Regions from separate parts of the Klebsiella sp. genome, predicted to be linked through region 2. Evidence: predicted binding sites of a transcription regulator. Region 2 holds the regulator's gene; the other holds the start of a gene.
What was found. The regulator PurR, encoded in region 2, represses purine synthesis genes. The targets are predictions, from matches to a motif close to CANGCAAACGTTTGCNTG.
Positions count from the first base shown of each region.

Region 1: a site for PurR is predicted at 3,187-3,204, ahead of purL (phosphoribosylformylglycinamidine synthase). Genes of this name have one in related genera too.

Region 1 is NZ_JAPUEW010000068.1:146,246-152,146, reverse strand. It holds gene QVF11_RS21060 (MurR/RpiR family transcriptional regulator) at 1-76, opposite strand, end outside; gene yfhb (phosphatidylglycerophosphatase C) at 302-925, shown strand; gene tadA (tRNA adenosine(34) deaminase TadA) at 985-1,491, shown strand; gene mltF (membrane-bound lytic murein transglycosylase MltF) at 1,488-3,104, opposite strand; gene purL (phosphoribosylformylglycinamidine synthase) at 3,277-5,901, shown strand, end outside.
Region 2 is NZ_JAPUEW010000042.1:98,414-104,314, reverse strand. It holds gene sodB (superoxide dismutase [Fe]) at 212-793, shown strand; gene QVF11_RS12435 (MFS transporter) at 871-2,037, opposite strand; gene cydH (cytochrome bd-I oxidase subunit CydH) at 2,205-2,294, opposite strand; gene purR (HTH-type transcriptional repressor PurR) at 2,591-3,616, shown strand; gene punR (DNA-binding transcriptional activator PunR) at 3,635-4,546, opposite strand; gene punC (purine nucleoside transporter PunC) at 4,668-5,852, shown strand.

The sequences.
Region 1 (5,901 bases), on a different contig from region 2:
GAATAAAATCGGCCAGTTTTTTATCACTTGTGGCCAGCGTGGGGTAGCGTTGGCGGATTCGGGTCAAACAGTTCATAGCGGCTCCGGAGGACAGCTTTCACCCTCGGCTGAAAGAATTTTGTATTCAATTATAAGGGGAATAGTGCGAATTAAAAATTCAACCGCTCAGATTTCTCTGCAAGGAGGTTTTACCTTAATCCCGGCTCAACGATGGCGGATGTTTTCGCTATTCAATGCGTAAGGCTGTTAAGCTATTGGTTATCGAGGTGTTAATCCAGAGGAGGCGGTTTTGAATAGTAGCATGCGGCGAGTGGTTTTCTTTGATCTGGATGGCACCTTGCATCAGCAGGACATGTTCGGCAGTTTCTTGCGCTATGTGCTACGTCATCAGCCGTTGAATACATTGCTGGTTCTTCCTCTGTTGCCCGTTATTCTTGCCGGGCTGTTGCTAAACGGTCGGGCCGCACGCTGGCCGATGAGTCTGCTGCTGTGGGCTACGACTTTCGGGCGCAGTGAGAGGCATCTGAAACGTCTTGAGGCGAGTTTTGTTCACTGGTTCCGGCAGCATGTCACGGCTTTTCCTGTTGTTCAGTCACGGTTGACGGATTATCTGACCAGCACCGATGCGGACGTTTGGTTGATTACCGGGTCGCCGCAGTCGCTGGTGGAGCAGGTCTATTTTGATACTGCATGGTTGCCGCGAGTGAATCTGATTGCCAGTCGGATGGAGCGCCGTTGCGGCGGCTGGGTTTTAACGCTGCGCTGTCTGGGTAACGAAAAAGTCGCGCAACTGGAGCAAAAAATCGGTGCTCCGCTGCGCTTGTACAGTGGCTATAGCGACAGCGAACAGGACAATCCGCTGCTCTATTTTTGCCAGCACCGCTGGCGAGTAACCCCACAAGGCGATCTTCAGCAGTTAGAATAGTGTGTAATACATAGCGTCCATGTATAATGCGCCCCGCTTTTTCCGCAGGAGTGCCCGCTTTGTCTGACCATGAATTAAATGATGAATACTGGATGCGTCATGCTTTGACGCTGGCGAAACGCGCCTGGGAAGAGGGCGAGGTGCCGGTCGGCGCGGTGCTGGTGCACAATCATCAGGTCATCGGTGAAGGCTGGAACCGGCCAATTGGCCGTCACGATCCTACTGCGCATGCTGAGATTATGGCGTTGCGCCAGGGGGGGATGGTGCTGCAAAACTACCGTCTGGTTGACGCGACGCTGTACGTCACCCTTGAGCCTTGCGTAATGTGCGCCGGGGCGATGGTGCATAGCCGCATTTCACGGCTGGTATTCGGTGCCAGGGATGCGAAAACCGGCGCTGCCGGGTCGTTGATCGACGTGCTGCATCATCCGGGGATGAATCATCGGGTAGAAATAACCGAAGGACTCCTGGCAGAACAGTGCTCCGGTATGCTGAGCGATTTTTTCCGCTGGCGGCGCGAAGAGAAAAAACTGCTTAAAAAGGCGCGTCAGCAAACGGAAGATTAATGGCCCAGTCCTGGGATTTTAAATTTTGCGTTATCGACCAGCGTTTCGGCGCGAAAGCTGAAAAAGGACATGGCGTACTGTTCTTCTTTATTTAACTCATCCGGCATGACCGCCGGATAGTGTTCGCCAAGCGCCGCAATCTGCGCCTCTTTTCTCTCTTTCTCAGAGAGGTAACCCACAAGGCTGATGTGGTATTTGCGGATATTCTCGACATAGGCGTAGGCCTCATGACCGCGCGCAAAGCCGTACTTCAGCCGACTGTAATAGTTTTTCTGGCTCAGCAACGGCAGACGCTGCTTCACATCGGCCCAGCTATTGGGATTACCTTTCTGCTTTTTGGTTAGCGCCATCGCGTCAAGCATATGCGCGTAGCCCATATTGTAAGCCGCCAGCGCAAACCAGATACGTTCGTCTTTGGGAACGGAGTCGGGCACTTTACTCATCATATCCTGTAGATAACGCATGCCGCCGTCGAGGCTTTGGTCTGCATCGGTACGGTCGGTCAGTCCCAGGCTCAGGGCGGTATTGCGGGTGAGCATCATTATTCCGCGTACGCCGGTCGGAGAGGTAGCCTGAGGGTCCCAATGCGACTCCTGCCATGAGATGGCCGCCAGCAGGCGCCAGTCTATCTGCCGGGCATATTTTTCGAACATCGGCTGTAGATCAGGGAGGACGTTCTCCACGGCGCGCAGGAAGGTGCGCGTATCAACATAGTCAAAATCGTTACCGTGGCCGAGGTATTTCTCTTCCAGTCGCGCAAGGATGCCGTCTTCATTAATGTTATTGAAGAAATCGAGCATCGCCGCCGACAGCGAGTTATCTTCGCCTTTTTCACTAAACCAGGTCACCGGTTGCTCATCGCTGATATCCAGCGCGACGGCCAGTTCCGGGTGGACGCGTTGGAACAGACTGACGGCGACCGAATCCGCGATGGTGTAATCGAGCTTACCGTCGATCACCGCCTGCATCAGCGCCGTGGTGCCGCGTTTATCATCCACGCGCCAGTCGAGGTCCGGATATTTTTGTTCTTTTAATGCCTGCAGGTCGTTAATCGCCACGTGCCCGGGGGCGATAGCCAACTGCTCCGCGGTAAGATTAGCGAGGCTGCGCGGGCGCAGGCTACCTTTGCGATACACCAGCTGTTGTGAAACGGAATAGTAGGTTGGCCCGGGCTGATAGTTCTTTACCCGTTCAGAGTTGTAGACCAGTCCTGCCGCCAGCATGTCGGCTTTTCCCTCATCGAGGTCATCGAATAGCTGGCTGATATTTTGTCGGACGGTCACCTTCAGCTCGACCCCAAGGTAGTCGGCAAACTGCTGTGCCAGCTCATAATCGAAACCGTAGATTTTGTCATTGAGGGTCGCGAAGGTCATTGGCGAATTAATGGTGCTGATGCGCAGTTCTCCGCGCGCCATAATCCCCGCCACACGGTTCTCTGGTTTCCCCATCCACGGGAGAGACGGCCACAGGGCAGCCGCCAGCAAGAGGGTTACAATGCCGATGAGCAGATAATTAATCTTTAGTTTTTTCAGATAGTTAATCTTCTGCAGCTTTGCGTTCCTCAGCAGACTATGACCGGAAAAAGTAAAAGGTTGTCGTCGAATGAGCGGCATTTTGCTTAAGAATGCGCCAGTTGGCAACTTATTCGCGAGTCGGGTCACATTTATTGATAAACCCTGGCAACCATTTTATTTCTACGCAAACGGTTTCGTCGGGGCGCAGGATTCACTATAATGGCGCCCGTTTCCCCCGGCTCACCCTGAAAGCTTCGAAGACGAGAGACTTATGATGGAAATTTTGCGTGGTTCACCTGCACTGTCGGCATTCCGTATCAATAAACTGCTGGCACGTTTCCAGGCGGCCAACCTTCCGGTAAGCACTATATATGCCGAGTATGTTCATTTTGCCGATCTCAGCGCCCCGCTAAGCGGCGACGATCGTGAGAATCTGGCGAGGTTGCTAAAATATGGCCCGAACTTAAGCAGCCATACCCCAACCGGCAAGCTACTGCTCGTTACCCCCCGTCCTGGCACCATCTCTCCCTGGTCTTCTAAAGCTACCGATATTGCCCGTAACTGTGGCCTGTCTCAGGTTGTACGCCTGGAGCGCGGCGTTGCGTACTACGTTGAAGCGAGCAGCCTGACTGAAGAGCAGTGGGCGCAGGTGGCGGCTGAACTGCACGATCGAATGATGGAAAGCGTATTTGGCGCGCTGGAAGAGGGCGAAAAGCTGTTTGCTCACCATCAGCCGACCCCGGTAACCAGCGTTGACCTACTGGGACAAGGTCGTCAGGCGCTGATTGACGCCAACCTCCGTCTGGGGCTGGCGCTGGCGGAAGACGAAATCGACTATCTGCAGGATGCCTTCCATAATCTGGGTCGTAACCCGAATGATATCGAACTCTATATGTTCGCGCAGGCCAACTCCGAGCACTGCCGGCACAAGATTTTTAACGCCGATTGGATCATCGATGGCGAACAGCAGCCGAAGTCGCTGTTCAAGATGATCAAAAATACCTTTGAGAAAACTCCGGATTACGTGCTGTCTGCCTATAAAGATAATGCTGCGGTAATGGAAGGTTCGGCGGTGGGACGTTACTTTGCTGACCACAAAACGGGCCGCTACGACTTCCACCAGGAAGACGCGCATATTCTGATGAAGGTTGAAACCCATAACCACCCGACGGCGATCTCTCCGTGGCCGGGCGCGGCGACCGGTTCCGGCGGTGAAATCCGTGACGAAGGTGCGACCGGTCGTGGCGCTAAGCCGAAAGCAGGGCTGGTGGGTTTCTCCGTCTCCAACCTGCGTATTCCTGGCTTTGAGCAGCCATGGGAAGAAGATTTCGGCAAGCCGGATCGTATTGTGACCGCGCTGGATATCATGACCGATGGCCCTCTGGGCGGTGCGGCGTTTAACAACGAATTTGGTCGCCCGGCGCTGAACGGTTATTTCCGTACCTATGAAGAGAAAGTGACTAGCCACAACGGCGAAGAGCTGCGCGGCTATCACAAGCCCATCATGCTGGCGGGCGGTATCGGCAACATTCGCGGCGAACACGTGCAGAAGGGCGAGATTGTCGTTGGCGCGAAGCTGATTGTTCTTGGCGGCCCGGCGATGAACATCGGCCTCGGCGGCGGTGCTGCTTCTTCAATGGCGTCGGGACAGTCTGATGCAGACCTGGATTTTGCCTCCGTACAGCGCGACAACCCGGAAATGGAACGTCGCTGCCAGGAAGTTATTGACCGCTGCTGGCAGCTGGGCGATGCCAACCCAATTCTGTTTATTCATGACGTCGGCGCAGGCGGTTTGTCCAATGCCATGCCGGAGCTGGTGAGTGATGGTGGACGCGGCGGTAAATTCCAGCTGCGCGACATCCTCAGCGATGAGCCGGGCATGAGCCCGCTGGAAATCTGGTGTAACGAATCTCAAGAGCGCTATGTTCTGGCGGTAGCGCCGGAGCAGCTGCCACTATTCGATGAGCTGTGCCGTCGCGAGCGCGCACCGTACGCGGTTATTGGCGAAGCGACTGAAGCGATGCACCTGAGCCTTGACGATACCCATTTTGACGATCGACCGATTGATCTGCCGCTCGACGTGCTGCTGGGTAAAACGCCGAAAATGACCCGCGATGTGCAGACCCTTAAAGCACAGGGGCAGAGTCTGGAACGCCAGGGCATAACTATTGCTGACGCGGTAAATCGCGTGCTGCATCTGCCGACCGTGGCGGAGAAAACTTTCCTTGTCACCATCGGTGACCGCACCGTGACCGGCATGGTCGCACGCGATCAGATGGTCGGTCCGTGGCAGATCCCGGTCGCTAACTGCGCGGTAACCACCGCCAGCCTCGACAGCTATTACGGTGAAGCCATGTCAATTGGCGAACGTGCGCCGGTTGCGTTGCTGGACTTCGCTGCTTCCGCTCGTCTGGCGGTGGGCGAAGCGCTGACCAACATTGCTGCGACGCAGATTGGCGCGCTCAATCGCGTGAAGCTGTCGGCAAACTGGATGGCCGCTGCCGGTCACCCGGGTGAAGACGCGGGTTTATATGAAGCGGTAAAAGCGGTGGGCGAAGAGCTGTGTCCGGCGCTGGGATTGACGATTCCAGTGGGTAAAGACTCGATGTCGATGAAAACCCGCTGGCAGGACGGCAACGAGCAGCGCGAAATGACTTCCCCGCTGTCGCTGGTGATTTCCGCTTTTGCCCGTGTGGAAGACGTACGCCGCACTGTGACCCCGCAGCTCTCTGGCGAAGATAATGCGCTACTGCTGATTGACTTAGGTAAGGGAAACAATGCGCTGGGCGCGACCGCGCTGGCCCAGGTTTACCGTCAGCTTGGCGATGTTACTGCAGACGTTCGTGATGTTGCTCAGCTGAAAGGCTTCTGGGATGCGATGCAGGCGCTGGTTGCC
Region 2 (5,901 bases):
CCCAAAATAATTCCAGTTGTATCACAAAACGCTATGCCGTTTTGAACAGCGCTTGCGCTGGCCCCGAAGGGGCGAGGCTTAAGCCGAGTAACGCGGCAACTAAGCGCATCCCCGGGAGCGTACAAATAGTACGTGACCGGGGTAAGTGCAGGCAGCCAACAAAGATGCGGCTGGAAGTATGAAGGGTATAACTATAAAAAGGAGAGTAGCAATGTCGTTCGAATTACCTGCATTACCATATGCAAAAGACGCCCTCGCGCCGCACATTTCCGCAGAAACCCTGGAATATCATTACGGTAAACACCACCAGGCCTACGTCACCAATCTCAACAACCTGATCAAAGGCACCGCGTTTGAAGGCAAGACCTTAGAAGAGATCGTTCGCTCTTCCGATGGCGGAGTTTTTAACAACGCTGCTCAGGTCTGGAACCACACCTTCTACTGGAACTGCCTGGCACCAAACGCTGGCGGCGAACCTGAAGGTGAACTGGCGGCAGCTATCGCTAAATCCTTCGGCAGCTTTGCTGATTTCAAAGCAAAATTCACCGACGCGGCAGCGAAAAACTTTGGTGCTGGCTGGACCTGGCTGGTGAAAAACGCTGATGGTAGCCTGGCGATTGTTTCCACCAGCAACGCCGGTACGCCGCTGACCAGCGATGCAACCCCGCTGCTGACCGTGGATGTCTGGGAACACGCTTACTACATCGACTACCGTAATGCGCGTCCGAACTATCTGGAACACTTCTGGGCGCTGGTGAACTGGAAATTTGTGGCGGCTAATCTGGCGGCATAAAAGCAAACCGCAGAAGGATTGCGCCTTCTGCGGTTATTTTTCACTTCACAGACAATTCACATACTATTCATGAACGATTAGTGGTTAGCAAAAGCCTCTTCTGGCTGCGATCGACCGCTAAAAAACACCAGCAGTAGCGCAACGCCCGCAATGATCGCTCCCATCACGGGTACGAATGCATAGCCCAGCCCACCCGTTATCACCGCACCACCGGCGGCTGCGCCTAACGCATTACCGAGGTTGAAAGCGCCGATATTAACCGACGATGACAACCCAGGAGCTTCGTGAGCCACGCGCATCACGCGCATCTGCAGCGGCGGAACCACGGCAAAAGTCGCGGCACCCCAGACAACCATGCTGATAGCCGCACCAATTTGTGACTGGGCCAGCAGCGGGATCGCCAGCATGATCACCATTAACAGCAGCAGAAAGCCCTTCAACGTCCCGGAAACCGAGCGGTCGGCAAACTTACCGCCAAGGTAGTTACCCAGCGAGAAGCCTACACCAATCAATACCAGCATCGCGGTCACAAACAGTGGCGATGCGTTAGTGATGCTGTGCAGGACCGGTGATATATAGGTGTAAAGCGTAAACATCGCCCCTGCCCCCAGAACGGTGGTCAGCAGCGCTGATAGCACCTGTGGGCGCATCAGTACTGAAAGTTCCTGCTTAACATCAGGCCGCTCACCCGCGCTTCCTTTTGGCAGGGAAAACCACAGGCTGACCATCGCCACCACGCCGAGACCCGCCGTTGCAAGGAACGACATTCGCCAGCCGATAGTTTCCCCCAACCAGGTCGCCGCCGGAACGCCGCCAATGTTGGCAATTGTCAGCCCCATAAACATGGTCGCCACGGCGCTGGCCTGCTTATGCTTCGGCACTACGCTCGCCGCTACTACTGAGCCGAGTCCAAAAAAAGCGCCGTGATTGAGGCTGGTAATAATGCGCGACAGCAGTAGCGTGGTGTAATCTGGTGCAATTGAAGAGAGTACGTTACCGAGAGTAAAAATCGCCATCAGGAAAATCAGCGCATTTCTGCGCGCACGGTGCGAAAGCAACAGAGTCATCAGCGGCGCGCCAACCATCACCCCAATGGCATAGGCACTAATAAGCATTCCCGCAGCCGGAATAGAGACATCCACGCCTTTGGCGATAACCGGTAATAGCCCCATTGGGGAGAACTCGGTAGTACCGATACCGAAGGCACCGATCGCCAGAGCGAGCAGGGGAAAGTTGATTTTCATTCAATGACTCCATCGGGCCGTCTTCAGCGACGGCATCTCATCAGAAGCCAAAAGCATGACATCAATCACAGAAAAACAAAAGTAAACGAAATGGCAAAATATTTTTGCGAAATTGATAATAATGGCGGAAAAAGAAAAGGGAGAACGATGCCTCCCTCATATTGGAATTAGTGCAGTATGGCGGTCAGCCCTGCGGCGACAATCAAACCCAGAACAATAATCGTCGTTGTCAGCGAAAACTTTAAATCTGTATCCATCAATTTTTCCCCTTGATTATCCCCACATGAAAAGTGAGCTTGCTCATTTTTACATAGATTAGCGCAAATATCTTCCGAGATTTAGAGGGATGCACATTTTTGCTCTTCCCCTTTGCCCCAAGATCGGACAAAATCCCACGCTAATTTGAAAGCGTATCGGCCATTGACCCCTTCCTGTCGTTCTGTGTCGTTTTCCCGACGTGATGTAATGATTAATTTTGGCATCAGGGTGTGTACAGGCAAACGTTTACGTACCGATAAACGGACGATCAGGTCAAGGTCTGGAGTGAGAAGTAATGGCAACTATTAAAGATGTAGCGAAGCGCGCAAACGTTTCCACTACAACAGTATCACATGTAATTAACAAAACGCGTTTCGTTGCGGAAGAGACGCGCAACGCTGTGTGGGCTGCGATTAAAGAACTGCACTACTCCCCCAGCGCCGTTGCTCGCAGCCTGAAGGTTAATCACACTAAGTCTATCGGATTGCTGGCGACCAGCAGTGAAGCGGCCTATTTTGCCGAAATTATCGAATCCGTTGAGAAAAGTTGCTTCCAGAAGGGCTATACCCTGATTCTCGGCAACGCATGGAACGATCCGGAGAAACAGCGCGCCTACCTGTCAATGATGGCGCAGAAGCGCGTGGACGGCCTGCTGGTGATGTGTTCTGAGTATCCTGAGTCGGTATTGAGCATGCTGGAAGAGTATCGCCATATTCCGATGGTCGTGATGGACTGGGGTGAAGCAAAAGCCGACTTTACCGACTCGGTTATCGATAACGCCTTCGAAGGGGGTTATATTGCCGGGCGCTATCTGGTGGAACGCGGTCATCGCGAAATTGGCGTGATCCCCGGCCCGCTTGAGCGGAACACCGGTGCCGGCCGCCTGGCCGGCTTTATGAAAGCGATGGAAGAAGCGCAGATCAACGTTCCTGAAAACTGGGTAGTGCAAGGTGATTTCGAGCCGGAATCCGGCTACCGCGCGATGCAGCAAATCCTCAGCCAGCACCATCGCCCGACGGCGATTTTCTGCGGCGGGGATATCATGGCGATGGGCGCTATCTGTGCGGCTGATGAAATGGGTCTGCGCGTGCCGCAGGATATTTCGCTGATCGGTTATGACAATGTGCGCAACGCCCGCTACTTCAGCCCGGCGCTGACCACCATCCATCAGCCAAAAGATTCTCTGGGCGAAGCGGCCTTCAATATGCTGCTGGACCGCATCGTCAACAAGCGCGAAATTTCCCAGTCTATTGAAGTACATCCGCGCCTGGTCGAACGTCGATCCGTGGCCGACGGCCCGTTTGTCGATTATCGCCGTTAATTCTCCTCGCGGGGCCGGCTATTCCGGCGCCCGCAGCCACTCCCTGTTCAGCGTTTCACTGTCGCCAAGGTAATCCAGCAGCCACATCAGCGCCGGTGAAGCGTCGCTTTGTTGCCACGTCAGGCAGCAGGCCGCATCAGGGAATGGGTTTTCCAGCGCCAGAGCCGTCCATTCTCCGCTATCAATTCGCTGCTGTGCAAAATGCTTTGGCACCATGCCAACACACAACCCTGCGCTGAGGCAGGTCGCGGAAGCGTCCCAGTCTGGCACCACCACCCTCTTCTGATTATCCAGCAGCCATGTCGTGCGTTTCGGTAGCGAGCGCGAAGTATCTTCCCGTACTAGCGACGGCCAGTTGCGTAACACATCGTCGCTTAGCGGGCCGTCCATTTTCGCCAACGGATGATCGCTGGCCACCACGCAATCCCAACTCAGCATCCCCATATCGCGAAACGCATAGCGCCCGCCGACGGGAATTGAGCGCGTCGCACCGATAGCTAATTCCACGCGGCCATCAGCTAACGCATCCCAGACACCGTTGAATACCTCCTGAAAGACAATCAGTTCAACGTCATCAAAATGACGATAGAAATCAACGATCATTTGCCGCATGCGCGCCGGTTTGACGATGTCATCGACAGCAATGGATAGCTGCCCGCGCCAACCGTTGGCTATCTGCTGGCATTGCTGACGAGTGATCTGCATTTTTTTGATAACAGAGCGCCCTTCCTGCAAAAACCAGACCCCGGCCGGGGTTAATTCGACATCGCGGTGACGGCGTTCAAAGAGCGGAACCGCCAGCCACTCTTCCAACTGACGCACGGTATAACTCACCGCTGAAGGTACGCGGTGTAGCTCCTGCGCCGCTGCGCTAAAACTGCCGTTACGCGCGACAGCATCAACCACCTCAAGTGAGTATTCTGACCACATATTCTGCCTACAAAATTTTTGAATCCACCTGACAAATATTAGCGTTTCACAAGCCCGAATGCACTCCCTACACTCTGCCGCACCGTACCTGCATCAATAACAAGAGAATTTTATGCAACAATTGCAACAACCTGGGAAAGGATTTTTAGTTTGGCTGGCCGGGCTCAGCGTGCTCGGCTTTCTGGCCACCGATATGTATCTGCCGGCTTTCGCCGCGATCCAACAAGATCTCAACACTTCAGCGGCTTCAGTCAGCGCCAGCCTGAGCTTGTTCCTGGCAGGCTTTGCCATTGGACAGCTTTTTTGGGGGCCGCTCTCCGACCGTTACGGACGCAAGCCGGTACTGCTAAGCGGCCTGGTCATTTTCGCTATCGGCTGTCTGGGGATGCTTTGGGTGCAAGATGCCACACTGATGCTGGCGCTGCGCTTCATTCAGGCGATTGGCGTTTGCGCCGCCGCCGTGACCTGGCAAGCGATGGTGACCGATTACTACCCAGCCCATCGCACAAACCGTATTTTTGCCGCCATTATGCCGCTGGTGGGCTTGTCTCCAGCACTGGCGCCGCTGCTCGGCAGCTGGCTGCTGGTTCATTTCGAATGGCAGGCTATTTTCGCCGTTCTGTTCGCGATAACCCTGTTACTCATGCTGCCTGCCCTGCGTCTGAAAGCGGCGAAAAAGACGGTTGTCGGCACCCAGCAGAAGCTGACTTTCCTTGCCCTACTACGCTCGCGCGAATACAGCGGCAACGTGCTGATTTATGCCGCCTGCTCCGCCAGCTTTTTCGCATGGTTGACCGGCTCGCCATTTATTCTTCACGAGATGGGCTACAGCCCGACCGTTATCGGCCTGAGCTACGTTCCGCAAACTATTGCGTTTCTGGTTGGCGGTTACGGCTGCCGTGCGGCTTTACAAAAATGGTCAGGGCAGCAGATCCTGCCGTGGCTGCTGGTGATTTTCTCCATCAGCGTTGCCGCTACCTGGCTGGTAGGTTTACAGGCTAATGCCACGCTTGTCGGATTAATGATTCCGTTCTGCGCAATGGCGGTGGTAAATGGCGGTATTTATCCTATCGTCGTTGCTCAGGCGCTGAAGCCGTTCCCGCAGGCGACCGGTCGCGCCGCAGCTTTGCAAAATACCTTACAGTTGGGTCTTTGCTTTATCGCCAGTCTGCTGGTTTCTACGCTGATAGCAACACCGCTGCAAACCACCACCAGCGTGATGCTTATCTCCATTGTACTGGCCGGTATCGGTTACCGTATGCAGTACAAGGCCACTGCGCTGGCAACAGAATCGTCACATGCTTAAGGTAATCTTCAGATAGTGTTAAGGTCCAGTAATTAGCTTGCTAACATAT